3 regions of the Paenibacillus sp. S25 genome follow, and region 3 is predicted to be linked to each of the others. Evidence: riboswitches for the same ligand, from Rfam matches in the RefSeq annotation. Region 3 holds a riboswitch; each other region holds the start of a gene.
What was found. A riboswitch is a leader RNA that binds a small molecule or an ion and turns the genes downstream of it on or off. The one in region 3 is predicted to bind cobalamin.
Positions count from the first base shown of each region.

Region 1: another riboswitch for cobalamin. It lies ahead of cobJ (precorrin-3B C(17)-methyltransferase); the one in region 3 lies ahead of KAI37_RS25280 (ABC transporter substrate-binding protein).
Region 2: another riboswitch for cobalamin. It lies ahead of metE (5-methyltetrahydropteroyltriglutamate--homocysteine S-methyltransferase); the one in region 3 lies ahead of KAI37_RS25280 (ABC transporter substrate-binding protein).

Region 1 is NZ_CP073683.1:5,521,222-5,524,376, forward strand. It holds gene cobJ (precorrin-3B C(17)-methyltransferase) at 1-1,449, opposite strand, end outside; cobalamin riboswitch at 1,761-1,946, opposite strand; gene KAI37_RS24210 (LOG family protein) at 2,004-2,558, opposite strand; gene KAI37_RS24215 (uroporphyrinogen-III synthase) at 2,765-3,155, opposite strand, start outside.
Region 2 is NZ_CP073683.1:5,550,134-5,553,288, reverse strand. It holds gene metE (5-methyltetrahydropteroyltriglutamate--homocysteine S-methyltransferase) at 1-1,513, opposite strand, end outside; cobalamin riboswitch at 1,675-1,870, opposite strand; gene nrdG (anaerobic ribonucleoside-triphosphate reductase activating protein) at 2,053-2,550, opposite strand; gene KAI37_RS24330 (anaerobic ribonucleoside triphosphate reductase) at 2,547-3,155, opposite strand, start outside.
Region 3 is NZ_CP073683.1:5,759,402-5,762,556, forward strand. It holds gene KAI37_RS25280 (ABC transporter substrate-binding protein) at 1-1,478, opposite strand, end outside; cobalamin riboswitch at 1,696-1,899, opposite strand; gene KAI37_RS25285 (nucleobase:cation symporter-2 family protein) at 2,780-3,155, opposite strand, start outside.

The DNA.
Region 1 (3,155 bases), 240 kb from region 3:
GCCAAGTACAACCTGTAGATGCTCAGCCACAGGCACAGCGTCATCCTTTTCCATATTGCAGAAGTCGCACGCCTTCACCTTAAACACATCGCCAATCGGCATGACGATGAATCGTTCATCCCGCAGCCGTCCGACCAGTTCCTCGGGGTCTGCGCACGGTACGCGCAGTACGATCTGATGATCTGGCGTGTATTCCAGCTCGCCGTCATCACCCGCTACCTCGGCGAGCAGCGCCATCTGGCGAGCGGTGAACTTCTTGTTTCCCACCCCGGGGGAAACGCCCACCTCAAATAGCGCAGGCTTGCCAAAGCCGCCTGTCGCCATTCCAGCCGTAGCCCCCGCTCCGGCCACCGCTGACGTTCCGGCGGTGCTCTCGAAGGTAGGCGCTTGCCCGCTCCAGCGAGCGTTGGCTGCGCCAGGCAGCTTGCCGCCAACAGCGAGGCGGCTTAGTGCCTCTGCCGCCAGCGATGCTGGGGCTGCGCCGGTTTGCACAGCATTCGTTGCCTGCACGGCAGCCATCGCTTGCGGGCGTGCCTGCGTCGCAACCGCAGCGCCGCTCGCGGAAGGCCCGCCGGGCGTAGTCGGGGCTGCGCCTGCCTGCGGTGTATCCTCTTGTGCGCCCAGTGACCACGGCTCCGCTTCCGTGCGGAGACGCTGGTGCGGCTTGAGTGCCTGCTCGGTCGCATCTAATGTGTATTTGCGCTGATATCCGCGCGGAGTCACGATCAAGCCGTCATACACCGTCGTCGAGGAATTGCCGATGATTACAGTCGTCAGCATCCCGATGTCATGATTCAGCATATCCTCCAGCGTCGTTACAATAACTTGCTGACGTTCACGATAAGCACTTTTCACCAACCCGACTGGAGTTTGCGGATCGCGGTAACGCAGCAAAATGGACTGCGTCTCCACAATCTGGCGGGTACGCCGACCACTGCGCGGGTTGTATAATGCAATTACAAAATCGGCCGAAGCCGCTGCTTCTACGCGCTTCACAATCGTTTCCCATGGGGTCAGATGATCACTCAGACTGATCGTGCACGCATCATGCATAACTGGCGCCCCCAACAGTGAAGCACAGGACTGAATAGCCGAAATCCCCGGTACGACTTCTACCTCAACTCCGTCCTCGCGTCGCCAGCCTTTTTGCATCAGTACCTCATACACCAGTCCTGCCATACCATAGACTCCCGCATCTCCACTGGAAATGACAGCTACCTTCTTGCCCATCTCTGCTTGGCGAACCGCCTCCTGCGCACGGCTCACTTCCTCTGTCATCCCTGTGCGTACAATCTCCTGTCCGTTCAACAACGGACGGATCAAATCAACGTAGGTATTGTAGCCGATAATGACCTCACTTTCGGCCAGCGCATCCAGCGCCCGTTTTGTGATATGTTCCATATCTCCTGGTCCAAATCCAATCACCAGCAATTTTCCTAATGGGCTCATCGTGCTCCTCCTATTCATCCTTTTCAGGGCAGCTATGCTATCTATTTCAATGATTTATGCACATCGTGTAACTCAAAAAAACCCCATCCTGCCCGGATGGGGTTTCTATGTACGCATCTCTCATCAGACGAACAAACAGCGTAAGAAGACACTATTTGTCTTCCTCCAGCCTGCCGTTGTCCTCCATCTGACTGTTTACGTTTCAAACGCTGCTGCACGTTCATATCCACGCAAACCTCTAGCCAACATGGAAAAAGCAACGTGTGCCTGATTTCCTGATTTCGTACACCCATCCTCTCCGCGAAGGTTAACGGTGCATACAGTTCAAGGTAGGTCTCCTGGCTTGGCATCAACGGATTCTTTCGTCTTCCCCGTTTTTCACGAGTGACCATTTTAAAAAATCCTCTTCCTTACAGTGGCGGGACCGCTCGGGATTTGCACCCGATTCCCTGTTACCCTTTGCTCAACCGCAAAGGCACCTTGTCTGTCCGCTATTTGATTATGGGTCTTATCATAACCTTGCCTCAATCAGTTGTGCAAGCACGAAAAACGCTTTATTTCAAGTTCTCTGCTTTATTTTTTAGCATATGTAGCAATTCGTCCGGGTCCGCAGAGATACTTAATAACGCTGGGTGCTCAGCCCCGGTAAACCCTTCTTGCACGCTATGACGTACCATTTCTACTAACGGGTCAAAATATCCATTCACATTCAACAGCCCAATGGGCTTGCGATGAATCCCGATTTGCGCCCAGCACAATACCTCGAATAGCTCCTCGAAGGTTCCCAAGCCACCTGGAAGGGCGATAAACGCATCGGCCATCTCGCTCATTGCCGCTTTACGCTCATGCATGCTTGCCACCTCAATAAATTCGGTAACTCCCCGATGAATGATCTCTGCATCAAATAACAGGGTAGGCATAATGCCAGTGACCTGACCGTCACCCGCCAGCATTCCATCTGCCACCTCTCCCATCAGCCCCCTGCTAGAGCCACCATAGATCAGACGGATATGATGGCGAGCCATGGCTTCCCCCAGCTTGCCTGCAGCCTCAACATATACCGATGAATGTCCAGGTCTGGACCCGGCAAATACGCAAATAGAATTCATTAACGTCTCAGCTCCTGTCCTAAGTATCATGCATCGAAACTTATTCATTATATTAGATAAACATTTTCGCTATAACAAAAATCTTTGTCGATGCATGTCCAACAAAAAAAGATAAAGACCTCGTAGGCCCTTATCTTTATTTTACTCTGTATCCCAAAATATAAGTTCATTTTTTAGCATACTGCATTTATAATTTCCAGCTCATTTCAATGACCATTCACGATCTTCAGACCACAGCCATGCACCGAATCGTTATGTTCAAAATATTTGCCCAGCTCCACCATCATCGCGCCCATGCGCTCTTCGGTTGGAAACACGACTCGATCAATCCCTTCTTCCACAATGGACTGTGCAGTCACCTTCCCTACGGATACAGCAATCACATCCTCACGAAAAGCTTCCAGTAAATCCTCGATTCGATTTTGCTCTCTGGCATATTGGGCCAAAAATCGGATTTGCGGACCACTTGTGAACGTAACAGCATCAACATTACGATGGATAACATCCTCCAGTAACGCCTGCAACTTTGCTTCCTCAGGTGGGATATGCTTATAAGGAAGTACCTGGCGGGTCACTGCCCCCTGCTCGTCCAGCCAC
Region 2 (3,155 bases), 210 kb from region 3:
CCATATCGGTCCGCTCAAATTCGCCGTGTACAAGCACGTCAATGCCAATGTCCTCCTGAATATCAATCCATTCCTTAATTTGCTGTTGGATGAACGCCCGGTATTGCTCGGCAGACCATTCTCCTTTGCGATAGTGCAGGCGGGCCTTGCGGATCTCGGCGGTTTGCGGGAAGCTACCAATGGTCGTCGTCGGCAGCGGAGGCAACTTCAGCTTATTTTGCTGAATCTCACGACGCTCGGCGAAAGGAACGCTGCGTGACAGAGGCTCTTTTGCCAACAGGTCGGCCAGATCTGCAGCTGTCTGTACGCGTGCCGCTGAGCTGTTGAAACGGGTTACCGCATCCGCACTTTGCTCAAGCTTGGCGAGTGCGGAAGGATCGTGTTTGCCAAGTGCAGCCGTCAGGACGGCGATTTCCTCCAGCTTTTCATCGGCAAAGGCCAGCGCTTGCACCAGCTCCTTGTCCAGCTTTTGCTCTGCCTCCAGACTGACCGGCACATGCAGCAGACTGCATGATGGCTGTACGATAAGCTGTGCGGCAGTGGTTTGTTCTGCTAACTGACCCAGCAGGGCAGCCACAGCGTTCAGGTCGCTGCGCCATATGTTGCGCCCGTCAATGACCCCAGCGCCCAGCGTTTTTCCTTTAGGGAAGCCATGCTGTAATATATGCTGAAGATTTTCGCCATCATCATACACAAAATCAAGACCCAGTCCCTGTACCGGAAGTGCGGACAGACGCTCATAATGGTCCAGGCTGCCAAAGTAGGTTTGCAGCATTATATTTAAAGAGGGCGCAGCTTGAGTTAAAGCTTCATAGACTTCCTGAATAATGTCCAAATCCTCTGCCGGGAATGAGGTGGTCAGGACAGGTTCATCGATTTGGACCCACTGAACGCCTTCTGCCGCTAGTTCAGACAGGATACGGGTGTACAGTGGCAGGAAGCTTCGTACGATGGTGGCCAAATCCTTATGATCATAGCCTTTGGAAAGGGTAACGAATGAATAGGGGCCGATGAGGACCGGTTTCCCATCAATGCCTAGTTCTTGTTTTGCTTCACGATAAGCCTGTAAAGGTTTATTTTCAGTGAACACCGGGACTGCGTTTGCCAATTCAGGAACGATGTAGTGATAATTGGTATTCATCCATTTGGTCATTTCACTGGCGGTTGCTCCCTTCTGTCCACGAGCGATCCCGAAATACACGGACAGAGGAACCGGACCTGCGGGACGATGGTTGAACCGTTCGGGTACCAGACCGAACATCACAGATGTATCCAGCATGTGATCGTAATAGGAGAAGTCTCCGACAGGAATGCGATCAATCCCCTTGTCACGCTGCTTGCTCAGATGCTCCAACCTTAATCTTTTCATCTCCATTTGCAGTTCGCTTTCGTTAATGCTGCCGTTCCAGAAGCGTTCCAGTGCTTTCTTCCATTCCCGGTTTTCGCCGATACGTGGATATCCCAGATTACTGCTAATCAAGCCGGACAATTCAGGCCATTCAATAATGGACATGTACTTTTCCTCCTAGTGGGTAGCTGTTTTATTTTTACGTACCAAAAAAGGCATTCTTCCCCCCAGAGTTAAAAATAAGTAGGGGAAAGAATGCCTCCGTGATTGAAAAATCAAAAATACGGCGACTGCTCTTAACACCTCCCTATCTTCCGTAGGTACTTGCGATGTTGTTAAAACAGGCAGGTCTCCTGACTTACGGATCATGACTCTCAGCATTCCTTCCCGGTCTGTGGACCAGTGGATATATGAACAGCTGAAAGTTCCCCGTTTACAGTGGCGGGACCGTGCCGGATTTGCACCGGCTTCCCTTTTAAGCCTGATCTGAATAGAACAGACACCTATCTCCAAGCTATGCGGTTGAGGTATGACGAATAATTATGCACTCGTATACTTGTTCACCATCATAAGTGAAACTTACAGGATGCGCAATAGAAACTCCAATGGAATCTGTTAGCATATGAAAAAAAGACAAGCCTTACCCGTGAGGGGGACTTGCCTTACATTAGATATAGCATCTTGCCTTCTGGGTAGACATCGCCTTATGCCAATGAAACGGTATAGCCTGCCTGAATACTGGCTCTCACATCCACCAGACGCTGGTTGCGACTGCCCCGGAAGGGAAGGGTCAGGTCCTTTTGCTGTTCTACAAAACGACCATCCACAATCACATCGCACAAAAGCGCTAGCTCCTGTCGCTCCTGATCTGTGAGTAAATCTTCATAGACAAAGCCAGTATAAGCCCACACGGTTCGGTCGGGACAGGCCTCGCGGAAGTCACGCACAAATTGCGAGCATTCTGCTGCTGAGAAAAACGGATCTCCCCCGCAGAGAGTCAGTCCGTCCAACAACGGATTATCCATGATGTCACGAATGACTTCCTGTTGTCGTTGGGGTGTGAATGGCTCACCTGCACGGAAGCTCCACGACGCTGGATTAAAGCATCCGGGACAGGCATGGCGGCAACCGCTAATGAACACGACGGTGCGCAGGCCGTATCCTTCGTTCAGAGATTCCGGAATATAGCCACACAAATTCACTTATGTTTCACCCGGTCTCGAACTTCTGCCTGTTTTGCAGCATTAAAGCGAACGGTATAATCTCCTGTCAGATATCCGGTTACCCGACGTAAGCGCTGAAAGTGTGTATGCTCCTCATCTGTGCCGCATTGGGGGCAGCTTGTCCCGATAATCCCTTCATAACCACATTCCGTACAACGATCCACCGGGTGGTTGATAGAGAAGTAGCCGATGTTCTGATGCAGCGCGTACTGAACAATTTTAAGAAACGCATCCGGGTTATTCCGCGCATTACCGTCCAGCTCGATGTATGAAATCGCACCAGCGTTGCATAGGTTATGAAACGGAGCTTCCAAGCTGATTTTACGAGCAGCCGGGAGTGTGTAATACACGGGAATATGAAAAGAATTCGTGTAATATTCTCGATCATTTACCTCAGGAATAATCCCGAAATCACGTTGATCCAGCAATGTGAATTTGCCCGACAGACCTTCGGCAGGCGTAGCGAACAATGTAATATTTAAATTGTGATGTTCACTCATTCGATCGCAATACACGCGCATGGAAGTGATGATTCGCTGTGCCTCGCGGTATACGAAATCATCCTCCCCGTGGTGTTTCCCGTA
Region 3 (3,155 bases):
ACAATGAACGACTGTGGCAAATCCGCATTGATGATATCCAGCGCTTGTAGTGTCACAGCATTACGCTGCGCTGTATCCTTCGCCAGCTTCAAGCTGTTAAGAATACTCTCTAGCGGTTTGGAACTATACCGGCTTACATTGGCTTCGCTTTTCGAAGAATAAAACATGTCCATAAAATATTGCGGCTCTCCTGTATGAGCAGTAAGCATACTGTACATAGCAAAATCCCAATCGTTTTTGGTCAACGCCTCGTCGATATTTTCCACCTTGCGAATCTTGACCTGGATTCCCTCTTTCAGCAATTGGCTTTGGATGACCTCAGCCATAACAGAGAGCTCCGGACGCTGAGGGAAAGTCAGCAGCGTAACCTCGAACGGCTTGCCTTGCTTAGTCCATGTCCCTTGGGCGTCCTTCTGCCAGCCATCCTTCGTCAACAGCTGCTCTGCCGTTCCCCCCAGCGCTTTACGCTCAACTTTACCAAAGGGAAGAATGCTCGGGAACGGACTGCTTGCTTCCGTACCGAAGCCTCTCATGACGGCGCTCACAATCGATGTGCGCGGAATCAGGCTGTCCACCACCTTACGGTTCGCCGCATCCTTGAATACTGGCGATTCCATATTGTACACGATCATATGGGTGCGCAAGGAGGGAGCCGACAGTACTTGTAGCTTGTCGTTCTTTTTCACTACCTCTGTGTTATCAACCGGAATATCGGTCGCTACGTCCACCTCGCCGGATTGCAGCGCCATCAGGCGCGAATTCCCGTCCGTAATGAACTTCATCGTCGCTTCAGCCAGTCGTGGCTTCTCGCCCCAATATCCGTCATAACGCTCTACGACCAACGATTGGTCCTTGTTGAACGCTTTGATTTTAAAGGCGCCTGTCATCGCTGGGTAGCTCTGCTCATCTTTCATCGATGCCACATCCAGTACAATCGTCGATGGATCAGCTAGATTGGACACCAACGCCGCATTCGGCTGGTTTGTCGTGATTTTCAAAGCCAGCGGGCCGCTTACATCAATGGACTTCACATTCAGTAAATCCTTCGCCAGATGGCTTTTCTCGATAGAGCGCAGTAAAGATGCTTTTACACTTGCTGCATCCATACTCTTTCCATCATGAAAAGTGACTTTATCCTGCAAGCTGAACGTCCAAACTGTAGGACTATCCTGCTTCCACTCCTTTGCCAGCCAAGCCACAGGCTCCAGCTTTTCATTCAAACGGACAAGTGTCTCACCTGCACCGGATCGCATCACATCCCAGCTATTATCTCCGTGCGGGTCAACGCCCGACGGTTTCCATGTATACGCCATTACCAGCTTTTTATCTGTCGCTGTTTGTTGTGCTGACGCGTTTTCACCCTTACCGGAGCTATCCGACGTCTTATTGCTGGCACATCCCGAAAGAGCCATAACTGCCAGCAACAGTATCACCCCTGTACATATCAACCATGAACTCCTGCTACGATTGCTAATCATTCAATGAATCCCCCTCTATCTTGTAAAATCATATAAACCTAACGCAAAACGCGAAAAAAGCATTCCGGACCACTTGATCAGCAGTCAGAAATGCTTTCATTATAAAATGTCAAAACTCACCTCGAAGCCAACTCCAAAAACATAGAAGGGATCAGATCGGTTTCAGACATTCCGTATGCAGCACGCCTAACCACCTCCCCAGCATCCCGTGGGTCTGACAGTGATGTCAAAACAGGCAGGTCTCCTGACTCCAGGCGCATCTTTCAGGCCTTCCCGGTTCTTCACAGTTCCAGTGGCTGTTCTGAAAGCTCCAGCAGTATCCTGCTAAGGCCTGTATACAGTGGCGGGCCCGTGTCGGAATCAACCGAACTTCCCTTTTAAGTGAACACGCTCAAAATCCATCTACATGGTCTCAACAAAACCCCGTACACAGAGTCGTCCGGCTCACACCTGTTTTCTTCCTTTATTTCTTTCCATTACGATCTTATTTTGTTGTCACAGGCTTGTCAATAAATGCTGCACAATAATTTAAATTTGAACGATAAGGTAGAAACAAGACGTAACCTCCAATTGCGTGCACGCAATTGAAGTGTTAAAATTAGGTATAGAGTAAACTACCGTGTCGTATACTAAAAAGAGTCTTCGCCGCGCCAACGGCAAAGACTCTTAGGACTTGAAAGGCTGTGGATCACCACCACGGCGCGCTGCATAACTAAATGTCAATGCAAACGAAACCCACCGTTAGGGGCCAACCTAATTACGCGGTGGGTTTTCGCTTGTTCCGAAATTTCCGACGTAGCCAGCGATAAAGTTTACGAATACTAAACACCAGGCTTAGTAACGTAACCATCCAACGCAACACATCGTAGCACGACACAAGTGTGACCATCGGCTTCACCCCCTTTCGGGAAGCTGCACCGTGGTCCGAAAACATCCACCACTATTCAAAATCCATAAGGTAAATTATACCACGACCTTGCCCACTACTCTAGCAAATTCCTCTAGTAGATAAATCAACTTAAGAGTTAACTTTAGCGCCACTGCACAGTCTCTATATGTCCCCAGACGGCAAGGGTATCTACTATTTAGGCAGCGCCTCTCAGAAAAATCAGGATGAAGGACGCGGCGTGTACTATTATGACTTTACTTCGAAAATCCAAACCCCGATCTTTATACAGGAAGAGGGTTTCATCAATAACTTCATGCTGCTAAATAAATAATCAGTTCTGGATAACTCCATGCCAAAAAGCCGGAAAAGAGGCATACGTCCTCTTTCCGGCTATCTTATTTTTTCCTAATCATCAAACCTTCTGTGGAACCTCCTGAACCGTCACGCTTTTGACCGATTCGCCCTGTTTTCTCGTCAAAACGATATTCAAGACAATCGCTGTAACCGAGCCCGAAACGATACCATTTTGCAACAGCATTTTGGCAAAGCTCGGCAGCTGGTCGAACATTTGTGGCAGAACGGCAGAGCCTAGGCCCACGGCAATGCTGCATGCTGCGATCAGCAGATTGCTTTCCTTCCGCAGATCCACTTCTGACAGAATAGACATGCCTGATGCAGCGACCGAGCCGAACATGACGATCATCGCCCCGCCCAGCACAGCGTTAGGAATCACTGTCGTTAAGGCAGCCAGCTTAGGAAGCAAACCAAGAACAACCATGATACCGCCG